Regions from separate parts of the Paenibacillus sp. B01 genome, predicted to be linked through region 3. Evidence: riboswitches for the same ligand, from Rfam matches in the RefSeq annotation. Region 3 holds a riboswitch; each other region holds the start of a gene.
The links. A riboswitch is a leader RNA that binds a small molecule or an ion and turns the genes downstream of it on or off. The one in region 3 is predicted to bind cyclic di-AMP.

Region 1 (6,983 bases), 5.1 Mb from region 3:
CCGGCATCGTGTTCACCTCGTTGATGAGCAGCTGGCCGTCGCTCCTCCGAAGGAAGAAGTCGACGCGCGACAGGCCCGAGCCGTCGATCGCCAGATAGGCGCGGATCGCCATCTCGCGCACCGCCTCGGCCGTCTCGGCCGGCAGGTCGGCCGGAATCTGCATGATGCTCGTGCCGTCGACGTACTTGGCGTTGTAGTCGTAGAAGTCCGCGCCGCTGATGACCTCGCCGGGCACGGATGCCCGCGGCTCGTCGTTGCCGAGCACGCTGACCTCGATCTCGCGCGCGTCGACGAACTCCTCGACGACGACCTTGCGGTCGTAGCGCAGCGCCAGCTCGACGGCGGCGATCAGCTCCTCGCGGTTTTTCGCCTTGGAGATGCCGACGCTGCTGCCGAGGTTCGCCGGCTTGACGAAGCACGGATAGCCGAGCGCGACCTCGATCTCCATGACGAAGAACGTATGGTCCTTCTCCCACTGCGTGCGGTTGAAGCTGCGGTAGATGCACTGCGGCAGCCCTTCATGGGCGAACACTTTTTTCATCGTGATTTTGTCCATGCCGACCGCCGAGGCGAGCACGCCCGCGCCGACGTACGGGATGTTGGCCATCTCGAGCAGCCCCTGGATCGTGCCGTCCTCGCCGAAGGTGCCGTGCAGCAGCGGGAAGATGACGTCGACCGCCTTCTCCGGCGCGGCGGCGGCGGCCGCCGCCTGCAGCGCCGACTCGCCGGCCGGCGCAGGGGCCAGGCCGCGGAATACCGGCGCGAGCGCCAGGCTGCTGTCGCCGCCTTCCAGCTTCAGCTGCTCCACGCTGTCCGGAGCCGCGAGCAGCACGCCTGCCGAGCGCCATTCGCCCGTTTTGGTGATGTAGAAGGGCTGAATCTCGTATTTGCCGAAATCGAACGCCCCCATGACCGCCAGCGCCGTCTGCAGCGACACCTCATGCTCCCCCGACTTGCCTCCGTAGACCAGTCCGACGCGAATCTTCTCTCCCATGATGTTAGCCCTCCGGTACCCTCTAGAAATTAGGATGCCAACAACCGGGTCCGCCCATGCGGACCGGCTGCCGGCATCCTGGCCGTGCTACATGCTGTCGCTCAAATGATAGAACCGGTAGCGGGTCTGCTCCGTCCACGCGTACGAATCCTTGTAGTCCCAGTAGCGGTGGCGGCTCGGCACCGTATTGGCGTTGACGAGCGGCATGCCGTCCCCGTCGAACGCCGTCACGACCGTCGTATGCTGGAAGCGGCCGTCGCCGTTCCAGTCGTAGGTGATCACGTCGCCGAGCTCCAGCTCCGCCGCGCTCTCCACCGGCGTCGCCCGCATGCCGGACGAGCGCGGAAAGCTCAAGTAGAGCTGGAACGCGTTGGACACGGCCCAGCTGTAGCTCCACTGCTCCTGGCCGCCCGTCCGTCCCTTGTACCACCAGCCGGATTCCCTTTTCCCAGTATAGTTCATCGGCGCTTCCCCTGCAAAGACGCACTGCGACACATAATTGGTGCAGTTGACCTCGAATTCCTCGTAAGCGGGATTCGGCTCGTTCCACCACTGGTCCGCGTAGGCCGCGACCAGCTCGCGCCGGTACCGGGCGGCGCGGGAGCGGGTGTTGATGCGCGGAACGACGCCATAGTTAAGGAAAGGACGCGGCGCGCCGGGCGGCTGGATGCCGCTGCCGCCGCCGTTGCCGTAGGAGCGGTGCTCGGCGAGCGCGCTGTCCGCCGCGGCATGGCCGTAGCGCGGCCGCCGCTCGCCGACGAGCGGCTCGACCCGCGTCAGCCGCCAGCTCCCGTCCGCGCCGGCCGGTGCGAGCCATATCCGCTCGCGCTCGATCCGCTCCTCCGTATACTGGCGGCCTTTGTGCTGGACATGCCGCTTCAGATGCAGCTGGAGCACGACCGACACCTCCGCGCCGGATTCGTTGACCTTGACCAGCGCGGCCCGCGTCTCGCATTGGGAGGTGAGCAGATCCCGCTCCTCGGCCCGCTCTCGCTGCCGCTGGAGCCGGTGCAGCAGGCGCAGCCGATGGTCCGCGTCCGTCATGATTCCGGCGAGCGCGCTGTCGCGCAGCTCCACCTCGGCCTGGTTGCAGGCCTGCACATAATGCTGCACGGCGCCGCGCCAGCCTGCGGGCGGCTCGCTCCGTCGCTCCTCCCCGCCGGCATCGGCTTGCGGAGGCCTTTTTCCCACCTTGATCCGCGCCATCCTTCCCCATCCTCTCCGAAGCGCTATTTCTCCATCTTAATTTCCATCCTATGACGGATGCGCTCCGGATTATGATCCTTTTCCATGAGAGCGCTTTAGAGCGACGATGGGTCCGCATGGACGAGTTCCCGACAGCATTTCATCGAATTTTCGCTAAATATAGCCTTTTACAAGACAGGCCGGCCTGAAGTATGATAAAGTTCAGCACATTTCTATTCTGCTGAATTCCACGAAAGTGGAAGCGGGGGAACCAACCGCAGGCGCCTTGTCGCGCCTGCCGGGGTGAATCCGGCGCGCACCCGACGCGCGGCTGCCGAAGCCGCCGCGGACTGCGCCTGGTAGGGCTACTCTCTTGGCCCGAATCCGTCAGCTAACCCCGTAAGCAACCAAAGGAGAGGTTCGACCATGTCTTTGCAGGAACGCTTCACCGGCGGTCCGGAGCCGAGACGGCTGCGAGCCGTCCACCGCTCCGCCGCCTGTTGCGCCGAGCAGGAAATCGCCTGCTCCGCCTCGCTGCCGCTTCCGGTCGTACTGGATGCGTCCGAGGTCATCGAGGAGGCGGGGCACGACGCCCGCCACGCTGCTCTTCTGGTCGAGGAGCCGCTCGCTCCCGACCGCCGCATCCGCCGCATCGACCTGTTCATCAGCCGCACCACGGCGATGCTTGCAGGCGGCAGCGGCGACTATCTGGTCGCGCTTCATCTTTATGCAGGCTCAAGCCTGCACCGTGCCGTCGTCACGATGTCCTACTCCGAGGCTCCCGCCGACTGGCAGAGCTGGAGCGGCTGGTTCCAATCGTTCGTCGGCGTTCCGAGCGACGAGGTCATGTCGGTGCTCTATTATGACGCCGAGTGGATCAGCGATCATCGGGACCGTCTTTTGCGCAAGGCTCTGGAGCCCGGCTCCAGAGAAGCGATGCCCTTTCCCGCCACCGCCTTCTGGAGAAGGCACTACCTCATCGAATCTTCCGACATCCATATCCAGCACTCGATGTAATCCAGGCAACCCGCTGATCCCTGCCGCATGATCCGCTCATGCAGGAAGCCCCCGAAGGGCCATGTCCCTCGGGGGCTTCGCTGCGTTCATGGGGTTGAAAACAGGGACGAAGCGGAGCCGGCTCCGCTTCGTCCCGTTCATTCCGCTGCGCCCTGCTTTACGCGTGGCTCAGCTCCAGCTCCTCTTCCTCGTCGCGGTTGTAGCTCTCGCGGTCGAACTCGTCTTCCGACACGGCGACGAGCAGCGACGACACGGTCGTGCCGGTCGCGTTGACCGCCGTGCGGCCCATGTCGACGACGGCGTCGATCGCGAGCACGAGGCCGAGCCCTTCCAGCGGCAGGCCGAGCGCGGTCAGGACGACCGTCGTCGAGATCGACGCCGGTCCCGGCACGCCGGCGACGCCGATCGAGGAGATCGTGCTGACGAGCACGATCAGGATGTAGTCGGAGATGCCGAGCGGCACGCCGTACACCTCGGCGACGAAGATCGCCACGACCGCCGGCCAGACGCCGCCGCAGCCGTTCATGTTCATCGTCGCGCCGAGCGGCGCGACGAAGCTGGCGATGCGCGGCGACACGCGCAGCCGCTTGGTGATGACCTCCAGGTTGACCGGCAGCGTCGCGTAGCTGCTGCGCGTCGTGAAGGCGACGGCGATCGTCGGGTAGATCTTGCGCAGGAACTTGAACGGATTGAGCTTCGCCCAGAACGTGACGAGCGAGCCGAACGTCAGGATGAAGTGCAGCAGCAGCGCGACATACGTCGCGAGAATGAGGCTGATGAGCGGCTTGAGCGTATCGAAGCCGTAGCGCGCGGCCATCGAGCCGATCAGCGCATACACGCCGTATGGCGTCAGGCGGATGATGTACTTGGTCACCTGGTTCATGACCTGCTTGAGCGATTCGATGACTTGGCGCACCGGCTCGGCCGCCTCCGGCTTGCGCGAGCTGAGCTGCACGATGGCGACGGCGATGAAGATCGCGAAGATCAGCACCGGCACGACCTTGGCGTCGGCCATGTCGCCGATCGGGTTGGACGGCACGAGGTTCAGGATGACCTCGGAGAACGTCGGAATCGTCCGCGCCTCATACCCTTCCGGCGTCTCCTGGGCGATGCCCGAGCCCGGGTTGAACGCCAGCGCCACGAGCAGGCCGATCAGCGCTGCCACGCCGGTCGTGCCGATGAAGAGCAGGATCGTCTTGGTGCCGATCTTGCGCAGCTGCCCGAGGCTCGAGATCGACGAGATGCTGGAGACGACCAGCACGGCGACGAGCGGGATGACGAGCATTTTGATGAGGTTGACGTAAATGGAGCCGAGCGTGCTGATGCTCGTGGCGTCGATCTCCAAGGAGTTCAGCGTCACGCCGACGACGAGGCCTATGCCGAGCGCGAGCAGCACCCGATAGCCGAAGCCGACGCGGCGCCGCGCCAGCCAGACGAGCAGTCCGATGACGATGAGGGAGACAAGCAGGCTGATCCAGTTCGTCTGGAACGCATGCACGAGGTTGTTGTTTTCAGGCAATGAGTCCATCCCCTTCATATCCTAGTGATTTACTATGCTATAGTATACTAGCGAGGTTGACTTCTTATGTCAACGTTTATTTAGCCCGTGAATAATAATTGGCATGAAGCTTCGACGCCTCCAGCTCGCCGAATCAAGGCACTCCAAGCTCCCGCGCCAAAAAACCCGCAGAGCCCGGCGCCTTCACAGGCCGCCTCTGCGGGTAATAGGAAACCGGATCGGCGCCGCATCCCTGTGCAGACGCCATAATCGAGGGCGCTCAGCCCGGCAGCATCGCGCCCATGCGCGTCGCCGACTGGACGACGAGCGCCGACTGCTCGCGTATGATGGCCGGCGTGAAGCGCGCGGCCGGTCCCGATACGGACAGCGCCGCCGCCAGCCGACCGCTGCGGTCGAACACCGGAGCCGACAGCGCCGCCGCTCCCGGCTCGCGCTCCTCCATGCTCGTCGCGTAGCCGAGCCGACGGATCTCCTCCAGCTGCTCGCGGAACGACTGCGGGTCGATTCCTTGCGGCAGCGCCTCCAAGGACATCATCTGCGCCGCCAGCGCCGGCTCGGCAAAAGCGATGAGCACCTTGCTCGAGGCTCCGACGTACAGCGGCAGCCGCACGCCGACCGGCGCCACGCGCCGGATCGCCTGGTTGCTCTGCACGGCCTGGATGCGGATCCGCTCGCTGCCGTCCCGCACGTACAGGCTCACCGTCTCCCCGAGCGTGTCGCGCAGCCTCTCCATCTCCGGCAGGCAGATGACCGCCGGGTCGCCCGACCGCGACCGATGCGCCGACAGCTCCCAGATGCGCATGCCGAGCCGGTAGCGCTCGGAGCTGCGGTCGCGCTCGAGGAAGCCCTTGTCCTCCAGCGTCGCCAGCATCCGGTGTACGGTGCTCTTGTGCAGCCCGACCCGCTCCGCGATCTCGGTCATCGGCAGGTCGCTCTCCGTCGTAAAGCAGAGCAGGATATCCAGCGCCCTCTCGACGGCCCTTACATTCGATTTTCCATCCTCGGCCTTGCCGCTACGGGACGGTTCCATGCGCTCACCTGCTTTCTTTCCGGGGCGGAGAAGGCCATGACGCTCCTCCGTTCTCATTGAGAATCATTATCATTATAGGGGAGAAAGCGGAGTCCGTCTACCCCGATTCGGTTTCATTCAGTGAAACTAAGATTCTCCTAGTATAACTCGTTTCCTTTATCTCGTAAAGAAACGGCTTCATTTTACGGCAACATTACAAGTGCTTAACAATTGCTCGACATGAATTGACAGCCCGGACAATAGACGCATACAGTAGTAGTACATAGGATCTAGAACGCTTACAAAACAAGGGAGGGGAAGACGAAATGAGCAGCTCTGCCCTGCATACGCCGCTGAACTCGCCGCTGCAGCTGGACCCGTCCCTCTCTTCCGTGCTTCCTCGCCGCGACACGCGCCGCAATGCGCTCGTAGCCGCCGTGTCGGCCGGCGCCGCCCTGCTGCTGCTGCTGATTGTCGCCTTCCACGGCTATATCGCCTGGATGGTCGCGTATCCCTATGTCGCCCCGGTCCATTCCAATCCGATGGAGGCCAAAGGCCTCGCTTATGAAGACGTGACCTTCCCGAGCCTCAGCGGACGCACGACCGTAAGCGGCTGGTACATCCCCTCCTCCCCCGGCCGCTCGATCCAGAGCGAGTCCGAGCGGACGATCGTGCTGAGCCACGGCTACGGCGCGAACCGCGAGGAGACGTGGGTGCCGATGTACGACCTCGCCAGCCTGCTCCACCGGCTGAACTATAATGTCCTGATGTTCGATTACGGCTATGCCTCCCAGCAGTACCGCGCTCCGGCGACCGGCGGCTGGGAGGAGTCTCAGCAGCTGCTCGCCGCCGTCGACTACGTCCGCGCGAACGGCTCCAAGGAAGTCGTCGTCTGGGGCTTCAGCATGGGCGCCGGCACGGCGCTGCAGGCCGCCCTGCAGACGGATGCGATCGATGCGATGATCCTCGACAGCACCTTCGTGGCCAGCCCCGACACGCTGTTCGACAACGTGCGCAACATCATCGACCTGCCGCGCCTGTCGCTGCCGCTCATCGAGAAGCTGCTGCCGCTCTGGACCGGCGTCGACTTCAACAAGATTCCCGCCGAGCAGGTCATGAGCACGAACTACTCCATTCCAATCTACATGATCCACGGCACGATGGACGCCAAGGCCTCCTACCAGTATGCGGAGACGATCGCATCCCGGCAGACGAATCCGCTGTCGCGCGAATGGATCGTGAACGGCGGCCAGCATGAG
Region 2 (6,983 bases), 1.2 Mb from region 3:
CGACGATGGCTATTGGAATACCGACAGGCGTAAAAATCTTCAATTGGCTATTTACCATGTATAAGGGAAGTATCCAATTTACGACTCCGATGCTCTGGTCGTTAGGATTTATCGTTAACTTTGTCATAGGCGGGGTAACAGGAGTCATGCTCGCAATGGCGGCAGCCGATTATCAGTATCATAATACGTACTTTTTGGTTGCGCACTTCCATTATGTATTAATCGCAGGTACTGTCTTTGCATGTTTTGCGGGGCTGCACTACTGGTACCCGAAAATGTTTGGTCATAAATTGAATGAACGTATTGGCAAATGGTGTTTTTGGCTGTTTATGATAGGTTTCAATATCTGCTTTATGCCGATGTACTTCCTCGGTCTTGCCGGCATGCCAAGACGTATCTATACCTACTCGGCCGAGTCTGGGTGGTTTGGCCTCAATTTCATTGCGACGATCGGCGGATTCATGATGGGAGCTGCCTTCTTGCTACTTGTCTACAATATTAATTATAGTATCCGTCATTCAAAACGAGAAGAAAGTGGAGATGCTTGGAATGGGCGCACCCTCGAGTGGCAGACAACCACGGCGGTGCCGCCGCATTACAATTTTGCTCTTGTGCCGGAGGTCAAAGGGCTAGATGCTTTCTGGCTTATGAAGAAAACCAAAAAAGGTGGGGAGCACAACCCTAAAGCTCTTCAACCTATTCATATGCCTAGTAACTCAGGCAAACCATTTGTCATGAGTATCTTTTTCTTTATAAGCGGTTTTGGACTTGTGTTTGAATGGTTTTGGATGGCGATTGCAGGTGCACTTGGTGTCGTCGTAGTGATGATTCTACGATCGTGTGATTTTGATAAGGGTTATTATGTCAGCGTGGAGGAAATTGAACGCGATCATCAAAGATAGGGGGATTTCCATGGGATCAACGGAGCACTCAAACGGTCAGCAAGTAGGGCCGTTAGAATATCAATCGGAAACAAGCAGGCTTAATATACTTGGATTTTGGATCTTTCTTGGGGCTGAGATCGCACTATTTGCTACCTTATTCGCAACGTATGCTGTGTTGACCGATCGAACAGCAAATGGTCCTACAGCTTCAGAACTGTTTGAAATGAAAGGGGTATTCATTCAAACGTTTCTGCTGCTTACAAGCAGCTTTACATGCGGTTTAGCGATCCATCAAATGCGTAAACAGAACTTAAAAGGCTTGGTTGCATGGCTGCTGGTAACCCTTGGCCTGGGGGCTGGTTTTTTAGGATACGAGATTTATGAATTCGTCAACTATATTCATGAAGGCGCCACACTGGGTACCAGTGCATTCTGGTCTGCATTTTTTGTTCTTGCCGGCACGCATGGCGTACATGTTACTTTCGGTATAGGCTGGATGATACTCATACTATTGCAACTGTGGAGAAAGGGACTGACACCCGAAACCTCATCCAAAGTATTTATTTCAAGCTTATATTGGCACTTTCTTGATGTGGTGTGGATATTCATATTCACAGGAGTCTACCTGACAGGAATGGTGAACAATGGATAATGAGAAGGCTGTAGCATCAATAAAGGTTCACAAAGGTTTTCCGTGGAGCCACTTAATTGGCTATTTGTTCTCAATTTTACTTACTGTACTTGCTTTAATTGTTACGTTCGGATCGAGTTTTTCTACTTCAACGATTCTGGTCATCATTTATAGTTTTGCATTCTTGCAAGCCGCTCTTCAGTTATTGATGTTCATGCATATAACGGAAAGCGCAAATAGCAAGATACAAACCAGCACGATTTTATTCGCAGTCTTTATTGCGATCACAGTCGTTGCAGGTTCGGTATGGGTACTAGCCTCAGGACACTCTTAAATTACCCGGCTCTTTGTCTATCCAACTGGACATGCTAAAATGAGAGAAAGCTGTTCGGGAGGAAAAGAGAATTGCGAATAAATAAATACAACGTTAATGAAGAAGGCTTGCATCGATTTTTTGGCTCACTTGAAGCCAAGATTATGGAGATTATTTGGCAGAAAGAGAAACTGACCATCAAACAATTGCATGAAATTATAAACCAAGAAGATCCCATCTCCTTAACTGCCGTAATGACGGTCATGATTCGTTTAGCGGAAAAGGGACATCTTCGAAAAGAAACGAGTGGCGGCGGACGGAATAAATTGACCTTTTTTTATCCAGTACAAAATAAGGACCAGTTTATTATGGAACAAACCAAAGCCGTTACTGAAGGGCTATTTCAGGATTTTGATGCGCTGATCGTAAGTCATTTTCTGGATCGTATTGACCAGGTGGATTCACTATTAATAGACAAACTACGTGATAAGCTAAGTGAACTCGACGACAGGAATGAAGGTAATCATGATTAAGAAACCGAGAAACATTTTGATCCTGCTTTTCTGTATTGTGGGTTGGGTGGTCTATCAGATGGGATCTAGTGTACTTCATCAGCTGCGAGACGTTCCGGAAAGCACGGATTTGTTACACTGGATAGGGCAGGTTATGTTTGATATTTTCAGCAACCATATGCTTTATGAAAGACTTTTTAATGGACTTATCCTATACTCTTCGGCAGTATTCTTTTACCATCTGATTTCACAAGCAGTGTTACATTTTCGCCTGGAATTATCAATGAGAAGATTCTCGAATCATGAGTTGTCCAGAGAGTGGCAAGCTTTATTCCCTGAGGAAAATATGAGGATTACTGTCATATCGACCCCCTCCTTTGTTGCCATGGCGGTGGGCGCATTGAAACCGAAAATCGTATTATCGACCGGAGCAATTGAAGTGCTTGGGAAAAATGAACTTCAAGCCATCATTTGGCATGAAGTTTACCACTGTCGTTTTTATCATCCCTTGCAAAACCTTATACTAACGCTTACTAGGAAGAGCTTTATGTATTTGCCCGTTATCGAGGCTTTGGTGAAATATTACTCCGTATGGATGGAATTAATGGCAGACCGATATGCGATGCGTCAAATGAACAGTGCGAAGCCACTGGGGAATGCGCTGCTAGTTTTACTTCACCACCAGAACCAAACAGTAGCAACGAAAGGTACAGTTTATTTTGCTGAAGATGCCGTGAACTTCAGGATTAAACAGATTTTAGATCCTTCGAGTAGCTTGCAGATAACGATCGTTACTAAAAGGCAAATGATGTTATCAATACCTGTCTTGATTATAGTGTTGATCATCCCTTTTTTGAGTCATGTCTAGATTAGGAGCAGAACCTTAAGAGTCCGACAAGAATCTGACAGGTTCTGATCTGGATTGACGAAAATGAAAGGATTCTAATCATAAGTAGAAAGGAAAAGGGGGGAATTAGATCGAATTAAACTACATATCGTAGAATAATTAATGCTTAATTCTCAGTATCTGAGAAGCCGGGGAACCATTAATAATGTGGGTGAATTAATTCTTTGGAATTATAGGGTACCTTCAACCGAACCCTTAAGCTAACTCGGTAGGCTGCGAAGGGAGAAAGGGCATTGCAGAAGGCATTATCAGTAATTGCAATTTGTATGGCATTGATTTTTGGAGGGCAGCAAACATTCGCTGCAGAAGGGGATTTGCAAGATGCAGTTGATGAAGTGCTTGGGGTTCCTTATAAATGGGGAGGGACGAGCTCAGCTGGTTTTGACTGTTCGGGATTTATAATATATATATTCAAGCAGTATGAGATTAAACTGCCACGAACTTCTCAAACGCAAGCTAAAGAAGGCGTTGAGGTTGCTAAAGAGGACCTAAAACAGGGTGATCTTGTGTTTTTTAATACGAGTGGAAAGGGGATTTCTCACGCTGGTATTTATTTAGGCGGAGGGAAATTTGCTCACTCATCCAGCAGTAAAGGAGTCATCGTGAGCAAGATGAGTGATTCCTATTATGAATCCCGTTATGTCACCGCACGCCGGGTCATTTCCTCCACATAATGGCAGAAATGCAGTTCTTCGGCGCGAACGAAGAACTGCATTTTTATTTCTACTTATATTACGTGATCTGGAGCTAGAGGGCAGTCATACAGGCTGGATTCCAACTGAATCGTGGCATGGTCAATATTAAATTTTTCATGTAAATCCGCTGAGCATCGCTTCATAAGTTCATCCCGATTAATTGAATCTGAAACGATCAGATGCACTGTTAAAGCATTTTCTGTCGTGCTTATTCCCCAAATGTGAAGATCGTGCGTATTGATGACGGAAGGAATCCTATCGAAATATTCCTTCACGAGTGAGTAGTTAATTCCACTGGGCACCGCATCTAAGGACAGATTAAACGATTCTTTTAATAACCCCCACGTACTTATGAATATAACAAGTACAATGACGAGGCTTATTACCGGATCAAGCCAAAGCCAGTTGGTCCACAATATAACGAATCCGGCAATAACGACACCTAGAGATACACCTGCATCAGCCGCCATATGTAGGAATGCGCCGCGGATATTGATATCTCCCTTGCTGCCGCTAAGGAACATGAGTGCAGTAAATGTGTTTATAATAATGCCTACTGTGGCAACCCAGATAACCGTGTTTCCAGTTACGGGCGCCGGATCACCAAAGCGTTGCAAAGCCTCCCAGGCAATTGCGCCAATAGCGACTAATAAAAAAATCGCATTGAATAAGGCCGCTAGGATGGAAGAACGTCTATAACCGTAGGTTCGACGTTTTGATGGTTCTTTTTTGGCAAGCAAACTTGCGATCCAAGAAAGAACAAGGGCAAGGACATCGCTTAGATTATGGCCGGCATCCGCGATTAAAGCAAGAGAATGGCTTAATACACCGTAGGTCGCTTCGGTAATCACAAAGGCAGTGTTCAATATAATACCAATGAGAAAAGCTTTATTATAATTGGCTGGGCCGTGAGCATGTCCAGCATGATCATGGGAGTGACCCATAGGTATCCACCTCTCTCAATAGCATGTTTAGAAATAATATACCCAACGAGAATTGGGTCTATTCAGCATTACTGTCCATCATATGAATATATGATTATTTATTACTTAGAAAGTCGGAAGGGGCATAACATGTACGGACAATCCTTAACAGTTCTTGTCGTTGACGATGAGGAACGAATCAGACGAGTTCTCCGAATGTACCTTCAGAAGGAGGGATACATCGTAAGGGAAGCAGTGGATGGCCAAACTGCACTCCAAATGGCCACTGAGGACAGGTATGATATTATTTTACTTGATGTCATGATTCCTGGAATGGATGGAATTAAAGTATGCAGCCATTTGCGAAGGATGAAGAATACCCCGATCATTATGTTGACAGCTAAAGGGGAAGAGGACAGTCGATTAAAAGCATTTAAAGCCGGGGCGGATGATTATGTTGTAAAGCCCTTTAGTCCGCGTGAAGTGATATATCGAGTTAGAGCGGTTCTGAAACGATCTTCAGGTCATGAGTTTCCCGTTAAACAATTAGAAAAGAATGTTGTCTATCCGTTCTTAGTGATTGAGGGAGATGCACGACGTGTGAGGGCTGCCGGGCAAGAAGTGCTCTTGACACCGAAAGAGTTTGATTTGCTGCATTATTTATCAAGAAGACCTGATAAAGTATTTTCGCGCGAAGAACTGCTTGCCGATGTTTGGCATTATGAGTACAGATATGATGTACGGACCGTTGATACACACGTAAAACGGATTCGAGAAAAGTTAAATCATTTTTCGCCAGATGCGGCTGCAATGATCGTAACGGTCTGGGGGGTTGGTTATAAGTTCATGAAATAACACTCGTTTAGGGGCGATAAGCGTGATTTATTATTATTTGATTGCTTTTGTGGCAATTATCCTAGATCAAACCCGCAAGTGGGCAGTAATCTCGTATATGGACAAAGGGGACAAGGATAAGTGATCATAAAAACGCAACGTGTAATAAGATTTGATGACGGTAGACGTATTCTTCTTATTTTTGAGTTGGGATGGACGGGATGATGCTGACCGCTAAAGGGGGTGAAGATTCCGGCTTGGTGCAGCGCGACAATCGCTCTGTAGAGCAGTTGAAATTCTGGCTTCGCTAATTACTCCCACATCCACACAACAGGTACCCACTCCTCGATTGATACCGTTTACCATAGCTTAGCTCCATCCGTAGCCACTACAATAATGGGATACCCTCTGCACATCTCCATCGGGCTTATCGCCAATTTTTACTCATTTGTATGAATACATTCTCATATGTTACAATTATTCTACTGGATGATTGAACGTTAAGTAAGGAGAGATACTTCTGTGCAAACTGGCAGAAATCAGAATGTTCAAAAATGGCTGTGGATTCTAACCTTATTAGGAGTCGTCGCTGCGATTCCGTTTGGTATTTCACGGATGCAAATGGAGCGTACATCTAGACAGATCGAATATCTGTTTGATTATCGTGATTTGGTGACAATTAGTTCCTATCAAGCTAGAAAAGACGATTACTTAAAATCACAACTCCTTGTGCTGAAACGAGCTGGAATTACAACAATGGTTGTTTCAGAGAGTACATTATCGGACCTAGCAACAGCTGGACGTTTAGTACTGTATACAGAACAAGAGGCGAATCAATTAAAGGGTAACCCCCCAAATCATAATCAAAATTTTACTTATTTGTTATTTGAGGGATCCGAAGAAGCCAGGCAACTTACGTTCATGATTAAATACAGATTCGATAAAGAGGGTATAGTTGTTCGTACCTGGATGCATGGCGGGAAAACAGGGCTTATGTTGGAGACCCCTATAGAAAACGCCACACTTAAGACAATGGAGCCCGATCCAATAGCAATTGAACAACTCCTCAATGAAGGGTTTAAAATCATGCCGAGGCTATCTGACCGCGACAGACCTTACAATCCGGTCGAGACTGAGAGGATGCTGGCGAAGTTTCAAAATCTAGGAGTCAATCGGATACTGTTTGAAGGTGACGCTGTTAAAGGTTATGGGGATAATATCATAAACAAAAACAAGAGTATTGAAAATTTTGCATCGTTATTAAATAAACACGGTATTGGACTG
Region 3 (6,983 bases):
TCCGCAAGACGCTGCCCGTGCTGCTTGAGCGTCTCGGCGACCGGGAGGCCGCGATGATCCGCGAGCTGACCAAGCGCCATGAGGAGGCGGCGCGGGGCAGGCTGTCCGAGCTGATCGCGCATCTGGAGGAGCATGAGCCGCTGGGCGAATACTGCCTCGTCATCGCCGAAGGGGAGCCGGTAGAAGCGGTAGCCGGTACGCCATGGTGGCAGGCGCTCGAGCTGGAGCGGCATGTCGAGCATTACGAGCGTCTCGGCCAGGACCGCAAGGAGGCCATCAAGCTGGCGGCCGCCGATCGGGGCCTGTCCAAGCGCGAGGTCTATAATGAAGTCATGCGTAAATAAAAAAGGACCTTCCTGAACCGCGAACGGTTCAGGAAGGCAAGGAAGGAGTATAAAAAGGTTAGAAATACCTTGGGTTAAGTTGCTAAAACCTAGTATACCTGATTTATTCTATTTTGTCACAGGGGAAGGCATTTCAGACAGGCAGGAATTGCAGACGATCTTTCCTTTGAAATAAGCGACGTTTTCCGCATTGCCGCAGAAGATGCAGGCAGGCTCGTATTTCTTGAGCATGATGCGCTCTCCATCCACGTAGATCTCCAGGGCGTCCTTTTCTCCGATTCCGAGGGTGCGGCGCAGTTCGATCGGGATGACGACGCGTCCAAGCTCATCGACTTTACGTACAATTCCGGTAGACTTCATCATAGGGCAACTTAACCCCTTTCTAAGTTTCATGTATCGTCATGATTCGACAAAAAGCTACTTTTTATGATCCCTATCATACCAACCATTCCCAAAACAGTCAACCTGCCATTTTGGCCGCGATTCGCGGTGTAATAAGGCATGACAGGCGCTACAAGGGGTTCTAACCTAGGTAATCTTACTATAAGCAAGATTCAATTGGAAATATATTTGCGACATTATTCGACAAAAACCTGGGTTTTTTGTCGAAACTATGAACAGAAAGCAGGGTGGGGACAATGACGAGGCTGGAAGAGGAAAAAGTATTCAAGGATCCTGTCCATAAATACATCTACGTGCAAGATCAACTGATCTGGGACCTGATCGATACGCCGGAGTTTCAGCGGCTGCGGAGAATCCGCCAGCTCGGCACGACCTACCTGACCTTTCACGGAGCGGAGCATAGCCGGTTCAGCCATTCCCTCGGCGTGTACGAGATCACCCGCCGCATCATCTCGCAATTCGAACGGAGCGAGTACCCGGACTGGCCGAGGGAGGAGAAGCTGCTCTGCCTGTGCGCGGCTTTGCTGCATGATCTCGGCCATGGACCGTTCTCCCACTCGATCGAAGAAGTCATGGAGTTCGACCATGAGGAATGGAGCTGCCATATAATAGAGGGAAAGACGGAAGTGAACCGTCTTCTGAGCACGGTGGAGCCCGATTTTCCGCGCAAGGTCGCTTCTGTGATCCGCAAGAATTACGAAAAGCCGATCGTCGTCAATCTCGTCTCGAGCCAGATGGATGCGGATCGGATGGATTATCTGCTGAGGGACGCTTACTTTACCGGCGCGAACTACGGCATGTTCGATCTGGATCGGATTCTGCGCGTGCTGCGGCCTCATCAGGGCCGGATTGTCGTCAAGGGCAGCGGGATGCATGCCGTGGAGGATTATCTCATGAGCCGGTATCAGATGTACTGGCAGGTGTATTTCCATCCGGTGACCCGCAGCTCGGAGATCATCCTCCGCAAGATCCTGCTCCGTGCGCAGGAGCTGTGCCGCTCGGGCTATCCGTTCAGGTGGATCCCGGATCCGATCGTCAAGCTGTTCCAAGGAAGGCTCGACGTCGTCTCCTACTTGAAGCTCGACGAGGCGCTCGTGCAGACGGCGTTCGCGGCATGGACGGAGGAGGAGGACAAGCTGCTGGCGCAGCTGTGCTCCCGGTTTCTACATCGCAGATTGTACAAATATATAACCTTCGAAAAAGAGCATGAATCAGAGGCGCAGCTCTGCTTCGAGGAGCTGGCGGCGGCCGGAATGGACCCGGGGTATGAGCTCGAAATTGATTTTCCTTACGATCTTCCTTATCATGTGTATCGTTCGGCGGCCGAGGGCTTGACCGAAGGCGGAAGAGGCAAGCCTCCGATCCTGCTGCTCGAGCCGAGCGGAGCGGTGACGGAGATCTCGCTGCGTTCCGATGTCGTTCCTTCCATTACAGGCATGCACCGGGGCCATTACCGTCTTTATTATGATGAAGAAGCAGCCGGACGGATCCGGCAGAAGCTGCAGCCGCGGACGCGGGCCCGGCTGGGCTTGGAGCGAGGCGGCGAGGCATGAAAGGAGTCGAACCATGAAAGGAATCATCGACACGCACACCCATATGGACTCACCTAAATTCGACAACGACCGCGCCGAGGCGATCCAGCGCGCGCGGGAAGCAGGCGTGGAGCTGATGTTCAATGTCGGCTTCAATCGGGAAACGATCCCGACGACGCTGGAGCTTGCCGAAACGTATCCGTTCGTGTATGCCATCGTCGGCTGGCATCCGACCGACACGGCCGATCTGCGCGAGGGCGATCTCGCCTGGGTCGAGTCGCTGATGAGCCATCCGAAGGTCGTCGCGCTCGGAGAGATCGGGCTCGACTATTATTGGGACACCTCTCCGAAGGAGGTTCAGCAGCAGGCGTTCCGCGACCAGATCGCGATCGCCAAGCGATGCCGCAAGCCGATCGTCATCCATAATCGAGACGCCCATGAGGATGTCGTCCGCATCCTGCGGGAGGAGAAGGCGGCCGAGGTCGGAGGCATCATGCACTGCTACTCCGGCAGCTGGGAAACGGCGAAGCAATGCCTCGACATGAACTTCTACATTTCCTTCGGCGGGCCGGTCACCTTCAAAAATGCAAGGGTTCCCAAAGAGGTGCTCGCGCAAGTGCCGCTGGATCGATTGCTCCTTGAAACGGACTCTCCATACCTCGCTCCGCACCCCCATCGGGGCAAGCGAAACGAGTCCTCGTTCGTCACGCTCGTAGCCGAAACGGCGGCGGAAATAAAAGGAAGAACTGTTGAAGAAATCGTTTCCATCACCTCTGCAAATGCAAGAAAATGTTTCCAAATTTCTTAAAACGACGTGATTTCGGCTGAAAAAAGGCTTCCAGACGAGAGAAATTGATCTTTCCTTGGTGAAAACGCCTGCCATCGCCAGAAAACCCTCGATTTTGGGTCTCAAAGGATTTTATCGTGTCTTTACAATCGCTTGAAGGAAACGGTATGATTCAACACAGAGCTTTGAGTGATGCAGGATTTTCATCATTCGCTTAATCTCCCCGGACGGGGAGAGCGGGGGAACCATCGCAGCAGAAGGGACGCAAGCCGTACATACCGAAGGGTTGACGCTTGACCGCCAGACAAGCTGTGCTTTTCCAGGGGTGAATTCGCCGGGACCACGAGCAGGGTCCTTGAGCCGATAGGGCAGCTCTCTTGCCCGAACCCGTCAGCTAACCTCGTAAGCGCATATAAGAGAGATCAACCTCGTGCTCCACTTCCACCTGATCGTGACCAACCCGGGAAGCCACGAAACAGATCCTCTGTCGACGGCTTCTTTTTGTTTGAATAATGAATTATACGTCGACATAGGGTTAACGGTGGAGGTGAGGCGAGGCGGCCAGCGGCGTGCTGCTCGGCACGTACAAAACCAAATAGTCGCGTCTTGAATTATCATGCGTAACACGAGGCGGCGGGGCTATGTAAGGAGGACCGAAGAAGTGGGCGCTATCCCTTTAAAGGAAACCCATGTACAACGATCATCCAGCAAGTCTTTCCAATGGCGATGGAAGCATGACAACCTGCGTTTGATTGTCCTTAGCATAACGATCTCACTCGCAATGACTTTCATGTTTTTGGTATTGCTGAAAGGGACGTCGGAAAAAAGCGTCTCTCTGGTGTTGAACGGGCAAGAAAAAATCATAAGCACGAGCCATTCCTCGCTCCAGCAGCTGCTGGAGGAGCAGGCGATCGCGGTCGGACCGTATGACGAGCTGTCCATCCCGCTCGGCGCCGCGCTCCAGGAAGGCGACCGCATCGTGATCGACCAGGCGGTGCCGGTGACGATTCTTGCCGACGGCAAGACCTTGCAGGTCAATACCACCAAAAAGACCGTGGAAGCGGCGATCGGGGAATCCAATATTGCCGTACGGGAGCAGGATAAAGTATTCCCAAGCTCCGAAAGCAAGCTGAAAGCCAACATGACGATCCGCGTCATGAGAATCGACAAGCAGCAAGTCAAGACCACGCACGACATTCCGTTCACCGTTGTCCGCAAGCAGGACGCTACCTTGGAAAAGGGGCAGCTCAAAATGGTGAAGGCCGGCCAGAACGGCCAACTCGTCAAAACCTTCGAAAAGGTGTACCAGGACGGCAAACTGGTCACACAGACTCTGCTCGCCAAATCCATGGAAAAACCAGCCGTCAGCAAAATCGTGGCGGTGGGAACCAAGGAAAAGCCTAAACCGAAGCCGGCGGTCCTGACCGCGGCATCCTCATCTCCAACTACTGCTCTGACCAAATCCGGTCTCAATCTCAAAGCCAAGAAAGTGCTCACTAACGTTACCCTGACCGCGTATACCGCCGGATTCGCCTCGACAGGCAAATCCAAGGGCGATCCCGGTTACGGCATCACCGCCTCCGGAGCCAAAGTTTCCGAAGGGCGCACCATTGCAGTCGACCCGGATGTCATCCCGATGGGATGGTGGGTGTATATAGAAGGGATCGGCTTCCGCCGCGCCGAAGATACGGGCGGAGCGATCAACGGCAAAAAAATCGATGTGTTCTACGAAAGTGAATCCTACGTGAAGAAATTCGGCAAGAAGCGCGGCTATACGGTCTATGTCCTTGGACCGACCAAGCCGAAGCTGAGCTGATCTTTTGCGAGCGGGCCCGCTGTCTTTCAGCGGCCCGTTTTGGGCGTTTATAAGGGATATGCGAGGAGTAAGCGGCATCGAAAGGGTTAAAGCTAGTCGTAATCTTTTACCCTGTCGCAAGCAAGCGGAATCAAAGGAGACAAGCCAGTGATCAAGGAAATCATCGTGGTGGAGGGCAAGGACGATACGGCGGCGATCAAGCGGGCCGTCGAGGCCGATACGATCGAGACGAACGGCTCGGCCATCGGCGAGGAGGTGCTGCGCCGGATCGAGCTGGCGATGGAGCGGAGGGGCGTCATCATCTTCACCGACCCCGACCATGCCGGCGAGCGCATCCGCAAAATCGTCTCGCAGCGGATCCCGGGCTGCAAGCATGCGTTCCTGCCCCAGGAGGACGCCCTCTACCGCGGCGACATCGGCGTCGAGAACGCTTCGCCGGAGGCGGTGCGGCGCGCGCTTGCGACCGTGCGCACGGAAGGAGCGGCGGGCGAGGCGGAAATCACCCATGCCGATCTGATGGAGGCGGGGCTGCTCGTCCATCCGGATGCCGCGCGGCGCCGGCTGCTCATGGGCAATCGGCTCGGCATCGGCTATTGCAACGGCAAGCAGTTCATGAAGCGCTGCGCAAGCTTCCGGATCAGCCGGAAGGAATTCCGCGAGGCGCTGGAGCAGATGAAGGAGGAAATCGGATCATGACCGATGTAGCGACACCGAGAAGGACGAAGGAAATCATCGAGCGGCACGGATTCTCCTTCAAGAAGAGCCTGGGCCAGAACTTCCTGATCGACCCGAACATCCTGAACAAGATCGTGTCGGCCGCAGGGCTCGACAAGACGAAAGGCGCGCTCGAGATCGGTCCCGGCATCGGCGCCCTGACCGAGCAGCTCGCCCGCCAGGCGAAAGCGGTCGCCGCGGTTGAGATCGACCAGCGCCTCATCCCGATCCTGCAGGAGGTGCTCGGAGCGGAGGAGCATGTCTCGGTCGTGCATGCCGACGTGCTGGAGCTCGACCTGCAGCAGCTGTTCCGCGACAAGTTCGCGGAGACGAGCGCGGTCAGCGTCGTCGCCAACCTGCCCTATTACGTGACGACGCCGATTCTGATGAAGCTGCTCGAGCAGCGGCTGCCGCTGGAGAACATCGTCGTCATGATCCAGAAGGAGGTCGCCGAGCGGATGGCGGCAAAGCCGGGCACCAAAGCCTACGGCAGCCTCAGCGTGGCGGTGCAGTACTACGCGGTGCCGGAGCTGGTCTGCATCGTGCCGCATACGGTGTTCATCCCGCAGCCGAACGTCGACTCGGCGGTCATCAAGCTGGCGATGCGGGACAAGCCTGCGGTCGAGGTGGCCGACGAGGACTTCTTCTTCCGCACGGTGCAGGCGTGCTTCGCGCAGCGGCGCAAGACGATCCACAACAACCTGTCGTCCTGGCTCGGCAAAAACCGGCGCGAGGAGCTGACCCGCGTCCTGCAGGAGACGGGCATCGACCCGGTGCGCCGCGGCGAGACGCTCTCGCTGCCGGAGTATGCCGCGCTCGCGGCGGCCCTCGAGCGGGAAGGCCTGAAGCAAGCCTGACCTGATGATTTGAACCCCCCGGTTTCCGATCCGGCTGTCACCATTCGCCCTCATTGCCCATAGGCTGAGGCTAGAGGTGATGGCACAGTGGAAACTGGGGATTTTGTCGTTCGGCGATCCTATGGAGGAGACGTGCTTTTCCGGGTGGAGGCGGTTTATGGGGATACGGCCATACTTAAAGGATCGGATTACCGTCTGCTCGCGGACGCGCCGCTCGCCGACCTGGAGAAGGTAGCGAACCCGGAGGAGCTGGGCGTCACGAAATCGCTGAGAAGCAAGGTGAAGGCTTCGAACCGGCGCATGAGCGCGGAACTCATCGACCATGCCTTCGCCAGCGAGCTCGACTACCGACCGGAAGAGAAGCATGCGTATTTCGACCTGCCGGGCAAGGTGCTGCATCTCGATGGAGATGCGAACTACATGCGCAAGAGCATGCAGCTGTACAATCAGATGAACGTGCCTGCTCAAGGGCTGCACGTGGCGGAGAACCAGATGGCGGACCTGCTCTATCGTCTGCTCCCGCAGGTCAAG

Region 1: it holds a riboswitch for cyclic di-AMP, as region 3 does, so the genes downstream of both, GE073_RS21890 (hypothetical protein) here and GE073_RS00140 (resuscitation-promoting factor) in region 3, are expected to answer to the same signal.
Region 2: it holds a riboswitch for cyclic di-AMP, as region 3 does, so the genes downstream of both, GE073_RS05245 (C40 family peptidase) here and GE073_RS00140 (resuscitation-promoting factor) in region 3, are expected to answer to the same signal.

The regions. Positions count from the first base shown of each region.
Region 1 covers NZ_CP045802.1:5,102,405-5,109,387, forward strand. Annotated here, with positions in the region: gene GE073_RS21880 (D-alanine--D-alanine ligase) at 1-994, opposite strand, end outside; gene GE073_RS21885 (amidase domain-containing protein) at 1,082-2,200, opposite strand; cyclic di-AMP (ydaO/yuaA leader) riboswitch at 2,409-2,600, shown strand; gene GE073_RS21890 (hypothetical protein) at 2,606-3,196, shown strand; gene GE073_RS21895 (dicarboxylate/amino acid:cation symporter) at 3,354-4,724, opposite strand; gene GE073_RS21900 (IclR family transcriptional regulator) at 4,975-5,745, opposite strand; gene GE073_RS21905 (alpha/beta hydrolase) at 6,051-6,983, shown strand, end outside.
Region 2 covers NZ_CP045802.1:1,191,497-1,198,479, forward strand. Annotated here, with positions in the region: gene qoxB (cytochrome aa3 quinol oxidase subunit I) at 1-902, shown strand, start outside; gene qoxC (cytochrome aa3 quinol oxidase subunit III) at 913-1,536, shown strand; gene qoxD (cytochrome aa3 quinol oxidase subunit IV) at 1,529-1,849, shown strand; gene GE073_RS05235 (BlaI/MecI/CopY family transcriptional regulator) at 1,921-2,361, shown strand; gene GE073_RS05240 (M56 family metallopeptidase) at 2,354-3,208, shown strand; cyclic di-AMP (ydaO/yuaA leader) riboswitch at 3,341-3,477, shown strand; gene GE073_RS05245 (C40 family peptidase) at 3,514-3,921, shown strand; gene GE073_RS05250 (cation diffusion facilitator family transporter) at 3,975-4,886, opposite strand; gene GE073_RS05255 (response regulator transcription factor) at 5,016-5,720, shown strand; gene GE073_RS05260 (DUF5693 family protein) at 6,222-6,983, shown strand, end outside.
Region 3 covers NZ_CP045802.1:24,598-31,580, forward strand. Annotated here, with positions in the region: gene rsmI (16S rRNA (cytidine(1402)-2'-O)-methyltransferase) at 1-344, shown strand, start outside; gene GE073_RS00125 (AbrB/MazE/SpoVT family DNA-binding domain-containing protein) at 453-707, opposite strand; gene GE073_RS00130 (HD domain-containing protein) at 983-2,299, shown strand; gene GE073_RS00135 (TatD family hydrolase) at 2,313-3,086, shown strand; cyclic di-AMP (ydaO/yuaA leader) riboswitch at 3,267-3,489, shown strand; gene GE073_RS00140 (resuscitation-promoting factor) at 3,727-4,881, shown strand; gene rnmV (ribonuclease M5) at 5,029-5,577, shown strand; gene rsmA (16S rRNA (adenine(1518)-N(6)/adenine(1519)-N(6))-dimethyltransferase RsmA) at 5,574-6,452, shown strand; gene yabG (sporulation peptidase YabG) at 6,540-6,983, shown strand, end outside.